DNA from 2 places in the Paenibacillus sp. FSL F4-0125 genome. Region 2 is predicted to be linked to the other one. Evidence: a T-box and tRNA genes for the amino acid it is inferred to sense, from the RefSeq annotation. Region 2 holds a T-box; the other holds one or more tRNA genes.
What was found. A T-box is a leader RNA that pairs with one kind of tRNA and senses whether it is charged. The one in region 2 lies ahead of trpS (tryptophan--tRNA ligase), so its partner is inferred to be a tRNA-Trp.
Positions count from the first base shown of each region.

Region 1: it encodes a tRNA-Trp, which carries the amino acid that the T-box ahead of trpS (tryptophan--tRNA ligase) is inferred to sense. The anticodon was not compared.

Region 1 is NZ_JBBOZJ010000001.1:5,739,521-5,748,690, forward strand. Features, by position in the region: gene NST74_RS25430 (ABC transporter ATP-binding protein) at 1-1,485, opposite strand, end outside; gene NST74_RS25435 (BMP family ABC transporter substrate-binding protein) at 1,588-2,727, opposite strand; gene NST74_RS25440 (AraC family transcriptional regulator) at 3,056-3,805, shown strand; tRNA gene NST74_RS25445 (tRNA-Leu) at 3,955-4,033, opposite strand; tRNA gene NST74_RS25450 (tRNA-Cys) at 4,048-4,121, opposite strand; tRNA gene NST74_RS25455 (tRNA-Gly) at 4,134-4,208, opposite strand; tRNA gene NST74_RS25460 (tRNA-Gln) at 4,215-4,289, opposite strand; tRNA gene NST74_RS25465 (tRNA-His) at 4,309-4,384, opposite strand; tRNA gene NST74_RS25470 (tRNA-His) at 4,425-4,500, opposite strand; tRNA gene NST74_RS25475 (tRNA-Trp) at 4,537-4,610, opposite strand; tRNA gene NST74_RS25480 (tRNA-Tyr) at 4,618-4,703, opposite strand; tRNA gene NST74_RS25485 (tRNA-Thr) at 4,709-4,784, opposite strand; tRNA gene NST74_RS25490 (tRNA-Phe) at 4,805-4,880, opposite strand; tRNA gene NST74_RS25495 (tRNA-Asp) at 4,888-4,965, opposite strand; tRNA gene NST74_RS25500 (tRNA-Met) at 4,992-5,068, opposite strand; tRNA gene NST74_RS25505 (tRNA-Val) at 5,086-5,161, opposite strand; tRNA gene NST74_RS25510 (tRNA-Glu) at 5,217-5,291, opposite strand; tRNA gene NST74_RS25515 (tRNA-Ser) at 5,309-5,401, opposite strand; tRNA gene NST74_RS25520 (tRNA-Asn) at 5,405-5,480, opposite strand; rRNA gene NST74_RS25525 (23S ribosomal RNA) at 5,542-8,470, opposite strand; rRNA gene NST74_RS25530 (16S ribosomal RNA) at 8,731-9,170, opposite strand, start outside.
Region 2 is NZ_JBBOZJ010000001.1:2,930,849-2,940,018, reverse strand. Features, by position in the region: gene NST74_RS12745 (ABC-F family ATP-binding cassette domain-containing protein) at 1-530, opposite strand, end outside; gene NST74_RS12740 (DUF4179 domain-containing protein) at 717-1,835, opposite strand; gene NST74_RS12735 (sigma-70 family RNA polymerase sigma factor) at 1,828-2,364, opposite strand; gene NST74_RS12730 (winged helix-turn-helix transcriptional regulator) at 2,590-2,958, shown strand; gene NST74_RS12725 (hypothetical protein) at 3,107-3,532, opposite strand; T-box leader at 3,730-4,014, shown strand; gene trpS (tryptophan--tRNA ligase) at 4,116-5,111, shown strand; gene NST74_RS12715 (DUF4303 domain-containing protein) at 5,292-6,389, shown strand; gene NST74_RS12710 (aminopeptidase) at 6,452-7,684, opposite strand; gene NST74_RS12705 (hypothetical protein) at 7,852-8,199, opposite strand; gene NST74_RS12700 (VanZ family protein) at 8,388-9,170, shown strand, end outside.

The DNA.
Region 1 (9,170 bases), 2.8 Mb from region 2:
TTCACTAACCTTAGAAGGCTCCTCGAAAAAGGCAACAATCTTTCCTTCATACATCACTAGTAGACTATCGCTGATCTCTAAGATCTCATTTAAATCTGCTGACACAAGCAAAATCGCACAATCGTCTGAGCGTAGCTCCAAAAGCTTCTGATGTATGAACTGCGCTGCACCTATATCCACACCCCGTGTCGGCTGCTCTGCAATAAGCAGTTGCGGTTCAGTAGAACACTCTCTAGCTACGACAACTTTCTGCATGTTACCACCTGATAACATACCTATTGGCTGAGAAGGTCCAGAACAGCGGACTTTAAATTCCTCTACAAGTGATACGGCTAGCTTAGCAATTCGTGATCCATTCAAAAAAGGACCTTTATTCATTTCCTTTGTACGATACTGAGTGGACAGCAGATTATCCGCTATGCTCGCATCACTAGCTATCCCTTGATGCATCCGATCCTCTGGGATATAAGAAACACCCAACTTACGAATATCCAAAATATCCGATTCTCGAATATCCTTTCCCTTCACTAGCACAGAACCCTGGCTTGAAACCCCTCTTAAGCTCCCTGTAAGAGCCTCAATGAGCTGTGTCTGCCCGTTTCCTTCTACACCAGCAATCCCGACGATCTGTCCTCCGCGTACCGCAAAATTAATATCTGATAGCAACGCTTTGCCGTGTGCATCATTTACACCTAGACCTTGCACAGTGAGCACCGCCTCACCAATAGACAGAATCTCCTTGTCATATTTCAACACGACGTCTCTACCCACCATGAGTCGGGAAATTTCTTGCTCCGTGACATCCTTCGTTTGGAAGACACCTTCACTACGTCCACTACGCATAATCGTAATTCTGTCGCAGATCGCTTTCACTTCTTTCAACTTGTGTGAAATAAACACAATCGTATGTCCCTGCTCTCTTAACTGCTTAAGCTCACGGAACAATTCTTCTGTTTCCTGTGGGGTTAACACCGCGGTCGGCTCATCCAGAACTAGGATTTTCGCACCACGCAGCAGCGCCTTCAGGATCTCAACCTTTTGCTTCATTCCAACCGTAAGATCCTCCACTTTTGCTTTTGGATCCACTGCCAGATTGTATTTTTTCGCAGTCTCTTCGGTCATGCGCACGGCTTCAGCATAATTGATGCCGACTCCCTTACGGGGCTCCATGCCCAGCACCATGTTCTCTGCTACCGTAAAAGAAGGAACCAGCATAAAATGCTGATGAACCATACCGATCCCTCTATCAATGGCATCCTGAGCCGATTGCAGCTTCACTTTTTCGCCCTTGATATAGATCTCACCTTCACTAGGCTCTTCCATGCCGAACATGATCTTCATTAAAGTTGATTTACCCGCGCCGTTCTCGCCCGCAATCGCGTGAATTTCTCCCTCACGTAAAGAAAAATGCACGTCTTTATTTGCAACGACGCCATTGGGATACACCTTCGTAATTCCCCGCATTTCCAACAGAGCTTTGTTCATCGGTCTCAACGCCTTTCCACTTGGAGGTCTGCAAAAATATACAGCTGGAATTCTTCTAATAGAAGAATCTCCAACTGTAGGTTTATCACTTTATAGCTATACTTAAGGCTTAACTGCGTTACGAATGGCTTCTACTTCTGAGGTTTCCATTCCCATCGCGTTATCTACTGTAATTTCTTTATTGATCAGCTTTTGCTTCACTTCTTCAACTTTAGCCTGAAGATCGGCTGGGAAGACATTTTTATATATCTCATTCTCTGCAATGCCTACACCATCATCTACGAAGCTCAATACATCACGTTTACCCATTTCAAGCGTGCCCTCTTGTAATTTCTTCACGGCACCTAGAATAGCACTATCAATCTTTTTAATAGAAGAAGTAACGATCAAGTTTGCTTTTTCGCTATCTGTTTCATTAAGTAACATCGCCTGATCAGAGTCTACGCCAATAGCGTATTTCTTCTTCTCTTTAGCTGCATCAAAGATCCCAAGACCTGTACCCCCAGCTACGTTAAAAATAACATCCACACCGGAGTTATATTGAATCAGTGAAAGCTCCTTACCTTTAGCCGGGTTAACAAAATCACCAGCATACGATACAGCTACCTTCACATCAGGATCAACATATTGAGCGCCCTCAATGTAGCCAACCAAGAAAGCGTTAATCCCTGGAATATCCATACCGCCTACAAATCCGATCACATTCTCAGGATTAGCATTAGGCATATCTGATTGTGTAGCTAGCGCCGCTACAGCACCTGCCAGAAAAGAGACTTCATTAGTCGCATAAGACATGTTGTACATGTTCTCTGGTGCTTCATCTATATCGGTATCATAGTTAATGAATTTTTTGTCTGGATATAATTCAGCCGTTGCATTAAACATCTCTGTAATTTCCGATCCGCCAGAAATAATAACATCCCAATCCTCAGCGGCGATATCGTTAAACGTAGGCTCCCATTTCGTTTTATCGACACCCATTTCTACAACCTTTGTTTCTGCACCCAGTTCATCCTTAACCTTTTGCAAACCGCTATTCGCAGAGTCAAAGAAAGATTTATCTCCAAGCGTTCCTGGAATCAGAAGTACAACTTTGAGTTTATCTCCTGAACTTGTTTCTCCACCTTCAGCCGCATTAGAACCTGCATTCGCAGAAGATCCATTACTCGACGTATTATTTCCACAGGCTGTGACCATTACCATTACTACTAGCAGCAACAAAGAAAGAACTTTCTTTTTCATTTTTCTATTCCACCCCTATATATAGTTGGTTAGTAATTTGAGAGGTTCTCCATCTTAGTCTGTTGTATATTTCACGATTTAGATGGAAACTCTCATTTTTCATGTAACATTGTCAAAATTTTAATGATTTTAACGAATACACTCAAAAATAGAGAGAAAATTATAATTTTTACGAATTATCCGACTAATTTCCGAACGAGATGGCCAGTCAGGTTGCTAATTTTCGGATTTGTTGATACGATCATAACAAATATTAATGAAAATAATTATATGATTTCGGTCATATTTTTGTACGATTCGGCTAAAACATAATTATTGGAGGATCATCATGGATCGTGTTCTATATATTGTAAATGCAGCGCATGAGGTCAATACCTATATTCCACCACACCAGCATGAATGCTATGAACTAGTCTATTATTTAAACGGTTTAGGAACTACGAATGTGGGTTCGCGAAGTTATCATTTTCGTTCTTCTTCATTCGCACTAATACCACCCAATCATAAACATGACGAGAATCATCGCGAAGATGCTACTATACTATTTGTAGGCTTCCATTCAAATCACCCAAATATGGAGAATTTGCAAGGCGTATATGAAGATGATAAAGACCATACTGTTCTACAGATCTTACTTAGAATGAAAGCAGAGTTTACGCGCAAACAAGATGGATTCTCTGAACTATTGAACCTTCAAATGAGCGAAATCACTGTTCATCTGATACGGCTTCTTAGCGCCTCTGGGTTTCAATCGCCAACGGAAGACAGAGTCCAATATGTTCTAAACTATATGAATGAGCATTACCGCCATAAGCTATCGGTCGCAACACTCTCTGAGATGTCTGGATACAGCTATGATCGTTTCCGCCATTTATTTAAAGAGCGATTCGGTTCTTCACCTCTTCGCTATCTACTATTGAAACGTCTGGATTATGCAAAGTCTCTCTTGCAACATACCCAAATGCATATCTCAGAAGTATCCGCTGCTGCTGGGTTTGTCAATGATGCTCAATTCTGCAATATGTTTAAACGTGAAGTTGGTCTCACGCCGCGGACATTCCGACTAAGCAGTCAATAAAATTACAATTCAATTCACTCCGCTTCACATAAAAAAGCCGTTGAATTAGAAGTGTCTCTAATACAACGGCTTAAGAATAAAAGTTCATAGACAAAGAAAAAAGGTTTGTAAAGTTGCTTATACAAGCGACTTTACAAACCTTTTTGATATACCGGCGAGAGGACTCGAACCTCCACGGTTTCCCTCTCGATTTTGAGTCGAGCGCGTCTGCCATTCCGCCACGCCGGCACATATGAAATTAATGGAGGCGCCACCCAGATTTGAACTGGGGATAAAGCTTTTGCAGAGCTTTGCCTTACCACTTGGCTATGGCGCCATATGAAAACATTGGAGCGGACGACGGGAATCGAACCCGCGACCCTCGCCTTGGCAAGGCGATGCTCTACCGCTGAGCCACGTCCGCATAAAATGGCTGGGGATATAGGATTTGAACCTATGCATGACGGAGTCAAAGTCCGTTGCCTTACCGCTTGGCTAATCCCCAATAACATTTTAAAGTAAAATGGGGCGACTGATGGGTCTCGAACCCACGAATGCCGGAACCACAATCCGGTGCGTTAACCCCTTCGCCACAGTCGCCATATTAAACTCAATTTGTTGCTGTTCTTCTTAAAGTAAATGGGGCGACCGATGGGACTTGAACCCACGAATGCCGGATCCACAAACCGGTGCGTTAACCCCTTCGCCACGACCGCCATATTAAACTTTAGAGAAAGACTCTGGATAAAGATTGGCAGGGGCAGCAGGAATTGAACCCACACCAACGGTTTTGGAGACCGTTGTTCTACCTTTAAACTATGCCCCTAAAAAAATGGTGGGGGATGATGGATTCGAACCACCGAACACGTACGTGAGCAGATTTACAGTCTGATGCGTTTGGCCACTTCGCTAATCCCCCAAAGATGGTGCCGGCGAGAGGACTTGAACCCCCAACCTACTGATTACAAGTCAGTTGCTCTACCAATTGAGCTACACCGGCATATTAAGTTGTATACTATATGGTGGCTCGAGACGGATTCGAACCGCCGACACGAGGATTTTCAGTCCTCTGCTCTACCGACTGAGCTATCGAGCCAAGAAAATGGCGGAACCGACGAGATTCGAACTCGCGATCTCCTGCGTGACAGGCAGGCATGTTAGGCCAACTACACCACGGTTCCAAAAGATATAATTACTTGATGAAAATTGGTTGCGGGGGCAGGATTTGAACCTGCGGCCTTCGGGTTATGAGCCCGACGAGCTACCGGGCTGCTCCACCCCGCGTCGTTCTTAAATAAATATGGTGGAGGCTGAGGGGATCGAACCCCCGACCCTCTGCTTGTAAGGCAGACGCTCTCCCAGCTGAGCTAAGCCTCCGTAAACAACAATTGTTATTGTACCAAAGTCCACTATGTAAAATCAAGTGAAAATTTGGTGACCCGTATGGGATTCGAACCCATGTTACCTCCGTGAAAGGGAGGTGTCTTAACCCCTTGACCAACGGGCCATACTAAGTAAAATTTGTGGCGGAGAGAGAGGGATTCGAACCCTCGAGACGCTTGTGGCGCCTACACGATTTCCAATCGTGCTCCTTCGGCCAAACTCGGACACCTCTCCATATGGCTCCCCGAACAGGACTCGAACCTGTGACAACTCGATTAACAGTCGAGTGCTCTACCAACTGAGCTATCAGGGAATATTCATACCAGGCTTAATCGCCTGAAAACTGAATCCGAATTGAATTTGCGTTCTAAGTATAGGATAAGCCCTCGACCGATTAGTATTGGTCAGCTCCATGCATTACTGCACTTCCACCTCCAACCTATCTACCTCGTCGTCTTCAAGGGGTCTTACTAATTGGGAAATCTCATCTTGAGGGGGGCTTCACGCTTAGATGCTTTCAGCGCTTATCCCGTCCGTACGTAGCTACCCAGCCATGCTCCTGGCGGAACAACTGGTGCACCAGCGGTACGTCCATCCCGGTCCTCTCGTACTAAGGACAGCTCCTCTCAAATTTCCTGCGCCCACGACAGATAGGGACCGAACTGTCTCACGACGTTCTGAACCCAGCTCGCGTACCGCTTTAATGGGCGAACAGCCCAACCCTTGGGACCTACTTCAGCCCCAGGATGCGATGAGCCGACATCGAGGTGCCAAACCTCCCCGTCGATGTGGACTCTTGGGGGAGATAAGCCTGTTATCCCCAGGGTAGCTTTTATCCGTTGAGCGATGGCCCTTCCATGCGGTACCACCGGATCACTAAGTCCGACTTTCGTCCCTGCTCGACTTGTAGGTCTCGCAGTCAAGCTCCCTTATGCCTTTGCACTCTTCGAATGATTTCCAACCATTCTGAGGGAACCTTGGAACGCCTCCGTTACTCTTTAGGAGGCGACCGCCCCAGTCAAACTGCCCGCCTGACACGGTCCCCGTACCCGATTAGGGCACTAGGTTAGAACCTAGATACGATCAGGGTGGTATCCCAACGGCGCCTCCACCGAAGCTTGCGCTCCGATTTCTACGGCTCCCACCTATCCTGTACAGATCGTACCCAAATTCAATATCAAGCTGCAGTAAAGCTCCATGGGGTCTTTCCGTCTTGTCGCGGGTAACCTGCATCTTCACAGGTATTAAAATTTCACCGGATCTCTCGTTGAGACAGCGCCCAAGTCGTTACGCCATTCGTGCGGGTCAGAATTTACCTGACAAGGAATTTCGCTACCTTAGGACCGTTATAGTTACGGCCGCCGTTTACTGGGGCTTCGGTTCATAGCTTCGGGTTACCCCTAACCACTCCCCTTAACCTTCCAGCACCGGGCAGGCGTCAGCCCGTATACTTCGCCTTGCGGCTTCGCACAGACCTGTGTTTTTGCTAAACAGTCGCTTGGGCCTTTTCACTGCGGCCCCCTCGTGCTATTCACACTACCGGGGCACCCCTTCTCCCGAAGTTACGGGGTCATTTTGCCGAGTTCCTTAACGAGAGTTCTTCCGCGCGCCTTAGAATTCTCTTCTCGCCTACCTGTGTCGGTTTGCGGTACGGGCACCTTCTCCTGGCTAGAGGCTTTTCTTGGCAGTGTGAGATCATGACCTTCGCTACTATAATTTTCGCTCCCCATCACAGCCCAGCCTTAACGATGTGCGGATTTGCCTACACATCAGCCTCACTGCTTAGACGGACATATCCATCAGTCCGCGTCACTACCCTCCTGCGTCACCCCATCGCTCATAGCGGATTACGGTGGTACAGTAATTTCAAACTGTTGTCCTTCGACTACGCCTTTCGGCCTCGCCTTAGGTCCCGACTTACCCTGAGCGGACGAGCCTTCCTCAGGAAACCTTGGGCTTTCGGCGGATCAGATTCTCACTGATCTTTTCGTTACTCATACCGGCATTCTCACTTGTATGCTGTCCAGCGCTCCTTACGGTACACCTTCAACCCACATACAACGCTCCCCTACCCCAGATACATACGTATCTAGCCATAGCTTCGGTGGTGTGTTTAGCCCCGTTACATTTTCGGCGCAGAGTCACTCGACCAGTGAGCTATTACGCACTCTTTCAATGGTGGCTGCTTCTAAGCCAACATCCTGGTTGTCTGTGCAACTCCACATCCTTTCCCACTTAACACACACTTGGGGACCTTAGCTGATGGTCTGGGCTGTTTCCCTTTTGACAATGGATCTTAGCACTCACTGTCTGACTCCCGGCAATAAGTATATGGCATTCGGAGTTTGACTGAGCTTGGTAATCCTTGCGGACCCCGCACCCAATCAGTGCTCTACCTCCACTACTCTTATACCGAGGCTAGCCCTAAAGCTATTTCGGGGAGAACCAGCTATCTCCGAGTTCGATTGGAATTTCTCCGCTACCCCCACCTCATCCCCGCACTTTTCAACGTGCGTGGGTTCGGGCCTCCAGTGCGTGTTACCGCACCTTCACCCTGGACAGGGGTAGATCACACGGTTTCGGGTCTACGTCCACATACTCAATCGCCCTATTCAGACTCGCTTTCGCTGCGGCTCCGTCTTCTCGACTTAACCTTGCATGTTAAACGTAACTCGCCGGTTCATTCTACAAAAGGCACGCCATCACCCATAAATAGGGCTCTGACTTTTTGTAAGCACACGGTTTCAGGTTCTATTTCACTCCCCTTCCGGGGTGCTTTTCACCTTTCCCTCACGGTACTGTTTCACTATCGGTCGCCAGGTAGTATTTAGCCTTAGCAGATGGTCCTGCTGGATTCATACGGGGTTTCACGTGCCCCGCACTACTCGGGATCCGTCTCGGAGAGAACACAGTTTAGGTTACAGGGCTTTTACCTCTATCGCGGGCCTTTCCAGACCTCTTCGCCTACCATATTCCTTTGTAACTCCATGTGAGACGTCCCACAACCCCTAAGAGCAAGCTCTTAGGTTTAGGCTGTTCCGCGTTCGCTCGCCGCTACTGACGGAATCACTATTGTTTTCTCTTCCTCAGGGTACTTAGATGTTTCAGTTCCCCTGGTCTGCCTCTACATACCCTATGTATTCAGGTATGAGTAACTGCGAATTACCACAGCTGGGTTTCCCCATTCGGACACCCCCGGATCAAAGCTTGCTTACAGCTCCCCGAGGCAGTTTCGTTGTTCGCCACGTCCTTCGTCGGCTCCTGGCGCCTAGGCATCCTCCGTGTGCTCTTATTAGCTTAACCTTGATTTTTCCGCAGGAAAATATCATACGATATCTCTCTTGGAATCATCTCACTAATAACATTTACTTGTTTGCACAAGTTGCTAAAAGATGTTCTAAAACGCAAATTCGTTTCGGTATCCAGTTTTCAAGGATCAAGTCTTACTTGAGAGCTTAAACTCTCAAAACTGAGCAACGAGTGAGTAACAGGCCTAAACCTGAGATTGTGGAAGTTAAACTTCCGATTTGAATGTCTTCACTTCCGAAGACGATTCTCCATAGAAAGGAGGTGATCCAGCCGCACCTTCCGATACGGCTACCTTGTTACGACTTCACCCCAATCATCTACCCCACCTTCGGCGGCTGGCTCCCTTGCGGGTTACCCCACCGACTTCGGGTGTTGTAAACTCTCGTGGTGTGACGGGCGGTGTGTACAAGACCCGGGAACGTATTCACCGCGGCATGCTGATCCGCGATTACTAGCAATTCCGACTTCATGCAGGCGAGTTGCAGCCTGCAATCCGAACTGAGACCGGCTTTGATGGGATTGGCTCCACCTCGCGGCTTCGCTTCCCGTTGTACCGGCCATTGTAGTACGTGTGTAGCCCAGGTCATAAGGGGCATGATGATTTGACGTCATCCCCACCTTCCTCCGGTTTGTCACCGGCAGTCACTCTAGAGTGCCCAACATTACTTGCTGGCAACTAAAGTTAAGGGTTGCG
Region 2 (9,170 bases):
ACTTTAGCCAGTGCTGCGCGGTTTCTCCAGCCTCCAGACAGCTCATCAACAGGTTGATGCCGTGATCTTTCATTGAAGCCCAATTTAGTCAGAACAGTGTTGATTTCGACGGATACATTCCAGCCATCCAAATGGTCCATTTGTTCAAAAAGCGCCGCTTGTCGCTCTAAAAGAGTATTCATCTGATCATCATCTGTCACTTGCCCAAGCTGTTCCCCGATTTGGTTAAGCTCTTGTTCGATGAGCGCTACCTGCTCGAAGCACAACTCTAACTCTTGCTGAACAGACAAGGACCCGGAAAGCTCAGAGAATTGAGAGAAGTAGCTGATCTTTACGTTAGGATCTAACTCCACTTTTCCCGCTGTAGGCTCCTCTTTTCCCATCATCAGTTTAAACACAGTTGACTTCCCCGCACCATTTCGTCCGATTAATCCAATCCGTTCGCCCTTGCTAACTCGAAAATAAATATCTCGAAAAATCAATGTATTCTCGTATTTCTTAGTTACGTTCTCCATACGGATTACGCTCAAATCTACCACCCCTAGTTTATCTAGATCAGAATTCATCTCAAAACACTCAAAGAGCTATTATAGCACTATTTAAAAAGAGGACTTCAAAATCATATTGCCGGTCAAAAAAAGGCCGCCGTTAGCGGCCTTTTGTCTGTATAGCGAATTCATATACATATTTTTGTACATTTAGCTCATATCTATTGCTCATTTTTTCAGTATATCAATATACGCATCCTTCTCGCGATCAGGTCCCGCATTGAGCTTCAATCGAATGGATTTCGGATGATCCAATACGTTGCTGCTAAAGTTGCTTATAAATCCATCCTCACTGCCACTTCCGCCAATCGAGTTATTTTTCAATTCACGCTTCCCAACTCGCGATGTCAACTCACTAGGAGTCTTTCCAAATAACTCATTTCTGATCTCCCAATTAGTTTTTAAATCCTCACTTAGCGTATATTTGACTACTATACTTAACGGAGACAGCTCTACCTGTGCAAGATTCACTTTATTCCCGTCAATCATAAACGGCTGATTAAGAACTATTGTCTCCGTCTTCTGCTCCCAGAATTTTGAATCGATAGAGAAGCTCACCTTTAAACGATCAGAATAACGCATATCAGCTAGATTCGTTCCCGTATTCGGTTTTGCTAGCATGCCGGGATCCACTGAAGCGATCTGAAAATTGGCCACAACCTCTTTTGGAAATGCTTTATTCTTATCTAGTGAATAGATAGTTTTTCCGAGCCATTTATAAATACTATCCTCAGCATGTAAACCCATCCCACTTCTATTCCCATTTTTATCCACAACGCTTTGTCCTGCAGCATCTGTCAGCCACACACTATTTACGTTGTAAATTTCCTGACCACCACTTGAAGTCCCTGTATACAGCAGCATAATTTTATTTTCGTCAGCGATCACTGCATTCAGAGTGATTTTATACCCGTCTTTCTCAGCGCTTTTATTGACGATTTGCACATAATCATTTCGAATAGCAGATTCTAACGTAAGGGCATCAACATCAGCATCAGCCAATTTCTTAAAAGGTTCCAGTACACCCCAATCACTTGAATCAATACTAGTAGAGGCTTGTTGAGGCAGCAGTTGGGATGGATTGAAGAATAGTAATCCTGCGACCATCATTGCAGCAGTCAGAACAGCCATCGCGCTTTTTGCGAACATTAAATTTTTACCGCGTTTCTTACCTAGCTCGAGTCCTGCTTGTATGGCATAGATTTGTGCGGCGGCACTCTCCATTTTGTGCTCCTGCGGGATCCTTTCGGCATCGATTAACATGGCAAGCTCCTCCTGGCTACTCATTGTTCCAATCACCCCGATTCTTAATGATCGTTCTTAACTGCTTTAATCCTTTATGCTGCCACGTCTTGACCGTTCCCTCAGGTTTATCCAGAATGTTCGCTATCTCGCTCAAGGTCATATCATTGTAGTATTTAAGTAACAGCACATGGCGATACTTGGGCTTAACCTGTTCGAGTGCCCACAGCATTTCCATTCGATGATAGCCAATATGCGTAATTTGCTCCCCCATTCTCTCATCTACAAGCGGCATGGAACGTTTTCTGCGTCTTTGTTCATCTATGCAGACATAAATCAGGATCCGAATGATCCATGATTTGAATGCTTTGGGATCCTTTAATGTTTTTCTTTTAATCCAAGCGCGGCAAGTCATTTCCTGCATCGCTTCAAGCGCATCATTCCGGTTACGTAAATAGCTATAAGCTATACTGTACAGTTGTTCTCTATGTACCAATATGGAATCGTAGAAATCCGTCTCGCTCCGAGTATCAAGAACCGTTACTTTCTTCATTTCTGCATTAGTCATTGACATATCCTTCCTTAGCCCCCTCTCCTAAACCTCTCATAGATTAAGACGGGGAGCGTATCGAAACGGTTTTATTTGTATTAACTTTTTTTGAGGCTGAGCACTTTAAGATTATAACATTCTATAAAAAATGAACGATAAATGTTATGATAGATAAAATAGGACATAATCAATAGTACGCACTTAAAAGTACCATAGGCACTAAAAAGTACCTATGCATTGGAGGATATTATGACAACGATTAAGAAAAAATACAATATTTCCGTTGAGGCCACACTCGAAGTTATTGGAGGAAAATGGAAGTGTGTGATTCTCTGTCATTTAACTCATGGTAAAAAACGCACATCAGAATTAAAACAATTGATGCCGGGGATTACTCAAAAAATGTTAACACAACAGCTTCGAGAGTTGGAAGCCGATGGAATCATCAACCGGATCGTATACAATCAGGTTCCACCAAAAGTGGAATATGAGCTAAGTGAATATGGTAATAGTCTAAGCGACATTTTAACTTCGCTCTGTAACTGGGGAGAACAACATATCATTAAGCAGTACGGTGATAAGTATGCTGTTTTAGAGGATAACATTTTAAATAAATAAAGAGAGAAACCATAACTTCAATCTTCTAAGAACCCCTTCCTTAATGGTTGGGGTTTGTTTGATATTTATGCTGCAAAAGTTGAGGTTTTAATTATACGCCCATGAAAAAAAGGGCAGCTAAATCAGATCGATTTAACTGTCCCGTAGCTTAAATTACGCCGTCTCCACCTATAGCAGTTGCTGTGAATGATATGGGTCCAAATAGATTGATAGGCAAGTTGCTATCATTTTGAATTACCAATTCATAGTTGTGGATCCCAATATAAGGACCATCAACCCACTGAACATTTAATTGAATATCAGTAGTTGTAGTAAAACGAAAAAAGGATCTATAAATATCGACTCCAGCACGTCGGATTAAAACAAGAAATTGGCTGTTAGCAAGTGCAGTAAGACTAAAACTACCATTTAACTCGACTCTGCTGGAGAAAGAGGCCGGATTAGCCGGACTAATATTTACTTGCGCTGTGGCTAGACCCGCTCCAGCTCCAGGAATCCCTGCAACCGTTATAGCTGTAGTAAACGGGTCTAACGGGATTTTTGCCTGTGACCCATAACTTATAATTGTCGCCATTCTTAATCACTCCATTTCAAGGTTATAGAATAGTATATTGTGAATCCGCAATGATAGATTGGACTTAATTCCTGATGATTATATACATTTAAGTTATACTTTTACTAGATTATAAAACCTAGATACTTCGAATATCATCCTCTAATTTCCACCTATTGACAAACTCACTTATCAGAATTACAATTACCCAAATATCATGAACAACGCTGAAAAAGGGTAAGTAGACAAATGTACATGGACTTCAGAGAGCCGGTGGTTGCTGCGAACCGGTGTCCAGCGTCTGATCGAATGGCCTTTAGAGTTGCTCTTCCGAACCATCTTACTTAGATGCTGTAGGAGAAGCCGGGGTTCCCGCCGTTATCAAGGGACCTGTATCTAGATTGTTCTTAACACTCTCCGTACAGGTAAGAGAAGATCGTAATACTAACGAAACTTGGTGGCGCGATTAATTAAGGTGGTACCACGACAACTTCGTCCTTATTGGATGAGGTTTTTTTGTCATTTAAGGAGGTGATGGCCATGGATGATGGCTGGTGGTGGCGATTCAATGTTAATCAAAAGCGACAAAACAGGAGGAATTTAAATGATAAAAGAACGTGTATTAACTGGAGATCGAGTGACCGGAAAGCTCCATCTCGGCCATTACGTGGGCAGCTTGCAGAACCGAGTGGCTCTACAGGAGCAATATGATACTTTTGTGTTTCTAGCAGATATTCAAGCCCTAACGACTCACTTTGATCAGCCTCAACTACTGGGTCAAAACTTGAATGAAATCACACTGGACTATTTATCGGCGGGTATACATCCGGATAAAGCCACAATATTCATTCAATCGATGATTCCAGAGATTGCCGAACTGACTGTTCTGTTCTCCATGTTCGTCACTGTAAATTCGTTGCGGCACAATCCTACCATTAAAGCCGAATCGAAAAATTCCAGCTTAGATGAACTATACTATGGTTTTCTTGGGTATCCAGTAAGCCAGACTGCCGATATAACCTTTTGTAAAGCGACGATTATTCCTGTAGGAGAAGACCAGCTTCCCCATCTGGAGTTGAGCCGCAAAATCGTACGTAGATTTAACGAGCTGTACAGCCCTATCCTTGTGGAGCCCAGAGCGCTTATCAGCGATACCCCAAGACTAGTGGGAACAGACGGCAATGCAAAAATGAGCAAAAGCCTAGGTAATGCCATCGAGCTGGACTCCACGAAGGAAGAGATCACCTTCAAAATCCGCAAAGCCACAACTGATCCAGCCCGTGTTCATAAAAATGATCCTGGGCATCCAGATATTTGTCCCATTTATGCTTATCATCGCGCTTTTCGTTCCCACGGCGCCACAGAAATTCGCGAGAGCTGCGAAAATGGCTGTATAAGTTGTTCTGCCTGTAAGCAGCTTATCACGACAGCTCTAGACCAGTTAATTGAACCGATGCGTGAGCGGCGCTCCTATTATGCAGCCAGACCCAAGGTTGTTGAGGATATCTTATTATCCGGAACTAAACGTGCCCGTAACATTGCTCAAGAAACGATGTCCGAAGTACGCGAGGCCATGGGCCTTAATTATTTCTCAAAATAATCTGATCCGTATGGGCAATAAAAAAACGCTGGACTCTCTATTGGAGAGAGCTCTGGCGTTTTTTTAGAAACAATTATTGACTCTTCATCATCCAGCGTCACATTGGACAGCGGCTCTTAGAGGAAAAAAGAAGAAATTGTCGAATCATTCATTTAAATCATAGTAGAAAGAAGAATGGACATGAATACATTTTATTCACAGCTTGGACGTGTGCTTGAAGAGAGAACTCCGTTCCACCAAGATGGTTACTATCTTTTATATGATGGAAACAGAGCAAAATTTAGTCCCACTAAACCTAATCATATCGAAATTGTTACAGCTGAAAGTTTTGTAAATACTCTCGTTAAGAACTGTAAAGCAGTCATTTCTTCTTTCGCGAGTGGACCTGACAATAAAGATGTCTATGTTTTTAATCTTCAAGCTGATGAGTTCTATAACATCAACATTTACCTAAATACCCTTGAAGGCTTCCAGCGGGCTTTAGAGAGAAATCCAAAGGATCGAGATGAACGTTCAATAAACTGGTTGAAATATAATCAGGGGGATTTTCGGTACCACTTATGGCTCGAAGACGATATGATCGTGAATTATTTTACCCAACTAGCAGATCTGACAACTTATCCAGAAGAAGATTTTCTCTTTAACACGGAGGATCAACCTATCATTGCCTTTGAAGCAGGGATTATTAAAACGGGGTATTATCTGCTGACGCTAAAAGCAATGCAGCGTTTGATCACTGAGGGTGAGCTTCAGTCATTAAATACAACTGAAGACTTTATTGCCTTTGCCTCCACAGGGAACAATGACGTAGATTACAGTATTGTGATGCCAAAAACCATTGAACCTGCTTTATTCGCAAAGATTTTCCCATTTGATTATGCAAAAGATTTACAATTTCGAGAGCTGATGTTGCAGAATCAACATTTCTCAGTCACTGAATATTTAGATTATTGGTCCGACGCGGTTCTTAGCAGCTACAGTGACACGATTCCATATATTTACGGGAAGTCTGACCTAGAAGTGTTCATACAAATGGAGCATCTTGGAAATGCACTGGCTCAGGAATGCATCCAACGTTTAAATCCCTTAATAGATTTGGAGAACATTGAAATTGAGAATTATTACTTCATTTATTACTATATAGAAGCGCTGCATTTTGCAGGACCGCTAACAGAGCAACAACTTGATGATTGTAAGCAGCTAGCAAACCGCATGAATAAAAGAGGCGAAGATCTGGAAGACGCTTTGCGCGAAATAAACGCTGTAATAAATTTATAAATATTCTCAAAAGAAAAGGCCGTAACCCTCCCCCAAAGGGATCATTACGGCCTTATTTTCACTTACAGCACCCAATTCCCTTTACGGAATACCGGTTCAATCGTGCCATCCGCCAGTTCTCCATCAATATCCAGTTCTGCCGAACCGATCATGAAATCGACATGCGTTAAACTGACATTAGCACCTCTTGCCACAAGCTCTTCATTCGTAAGCTTTGTGCCGCCTTCAATATTGACAGGATAGGCACTTCCCATCGCGAAATGGCAGGAGGCATTCTCATCAATCCCTGTATTGTAGAAAATTCGGTTCAAACGAGAGATTGGAGAATCATGCTGCACTAAAGCCACTTCTCCTAAATAGGATGCACCTTCATCCGTTGCCAGCAGCGAAGTCAGATGCTCACGTCCGGATTCTGCTTCATATGCAACTACTTTTCCATCTTTAAAGGTGAATGAAATACCTTCTACCAAACGTCCATTCAGATTCAAAGGGAGTGTACTTCTAACTGTACCATTCACACCTGTACGATGGGGCATCGAATAGATTTCTTCGGTTGGCATATTTGCCACGAAATACACACCTTTATCATTCTCCCCACCGCCTCCGCGCCATAGATGACCTTCCGGAAGCTCCACATGCAAATCCGTTCCCGGTGCACGGTAATGCAGGCTTTTATAACGCTTAGCGTTCATTCTATCCTGACTCTCTTTTAATTGACCGATATGTTCTCTCCACGCGGCAACAGGATCCTCGCTACCTACACGATTCATCTGGAATACAGCTTCCCACATCGCTTCTACTCGATCTTCCTCAGGGAGATCGGCAAACACCTTGTTTGCCCAAGCACGCGTTGGAGCCTTAACGAGAGACCAGCTGATTTTGCTATTGCGGGTATATTTAGAGTAGTTTTTGCGAGCAACAGCTGCTGCTTTAACTGCTCTTGATACTTTAGAAGAATCAATACCATTGAACAATTCCGGATCAGGTACTTTAATATGTAAGATGGCGCCGTTCTCTTCCGCAAACTTCTCCATCATTTCTGCTTGCCACTGTGGATAATAATCAAAGGAATCTTCCGGAGCTTTTTCATAACGAATCCGTGTAGTCGCTTCATCGTCCCAATCTACAATTACATATTTAGCACCTGCTTCATAGGCTTTACCTACAATCAAGCGAGTAAGCTCAGCAGTTTCAATAGGCGCATGCACCATTAAGACTTGTCCAGGCTGTACATTTACCCCAACCTTTACAACCAGGTTCGCATATTTCTCTAACATGACATCAAAATCTTTCATGAATTCTCTTCCTCCATCTCTATGGTTGCTTTACTGTCGCACCAAAGCACCGGAGCTCCTTAACAGCAGACGGTCAGCTTCACTTCTTATTTTAACGCAAAATGCTAAGAGTTGCGATTCGTTATAAGAAAGCGGCCCCCATGAAGGGAACCGCTCACGTAAAATCCTTATTTTTTATCCACCTGCAGCAAAGTTACGGTCTTTAAAGAATAGGTATGCATAATCTTGTCTTCAGAGATTACGTTAAGCTTGGTCAAACTTGCTACCTTCGCTGGGTCTGATTTAGAGAGCATACGCCACACTTCAGGGTCTGATAAGGTTTCATAAAGCTTCAGATCATCATATTCTTTGCGGTTCTGCATCACTAGCTTCACCTTGTAGCTTCCAATTTCAGTCTCGGTTGCCCCCTGCTCACTACAATAGCTTAGAATTTCCTGGCGAAGCTCCCCCAGTTCTTTTTCGATTTCCTTTTGTTTTTGCTTCAGACGATAATACTGCTGCACCTTTTTCTCCATCACTTCACGCTCCTCTATAAACATATGTATGCCGGAAGCGCTAAATAAATAAGTTGAGTTCCCTATCATAAAATTTTATAATGAGCCGGGAACGCTAGTTTGCAGCAGACTCCTTTCATCCACAAAAACAATGATTCGGCAGGTGACTTATGTTTCATTCTTACTTTTTCCCAATTTCGTATGCCTTTATGATGTTTCCTATAGCGGCATTGATCTTCACACTCCCTTTTCTAATCGTTCAATACCGCAGACACGGCTACATTCATAAGCTTAGAGCTTTAATCCTATACTTACTCTTGCTCTATCTGATGAACGCTTATTTTCTCGTTTTGCTTCCGATGCCTTCCTCAAGACATAATATGGCGCCTTCAGGGAGTATCATGCAGCTCATCCCTCTTCAGTTCATACAAGATATTATAGACGGCTCTAAGATCATACCTGATCAGATTTCAACGTATTGGTCTTTACTGCGTGAGCCCGCTTTTTTACAGGTTATTTTTAACATCGCCTTAACTGTTCCGTTCGGATTGTTTCTGGGCTACTATTTTCGAACGCGCTGGGGAATGTGTATTCTCTTGTCTTTCATGCTTTCGTTATCTTTTGAGGTCACTCAGGTTACAGGCATCTACGGCTTTTTTGATCATCCCTACCGTCTATTTGATGTCGATGATCTTATTACCAACACGCTGGGAGGGATCTTTGGATTCCGAATTGCTATCTGGATAAACGGGTTACTACCACGCATAGAACAATTGGATACGAATATCGATCGTTCTGCCAAAAGAGTCTCCTATACCCGCAGAGGGATTGCTTTTTTCATCGATAGTATGGTGTGGATCATTGGGTTTGGTGTACTTTATGGATTCGATATTAAAAGTGCTTTCTGGATTGTAACAGGGATGTACTTCATCCTGATTCCAGCTTTCACCGGTGGGCGGACCTTAGGCAAATGGATTGTACGGATTCGGGTA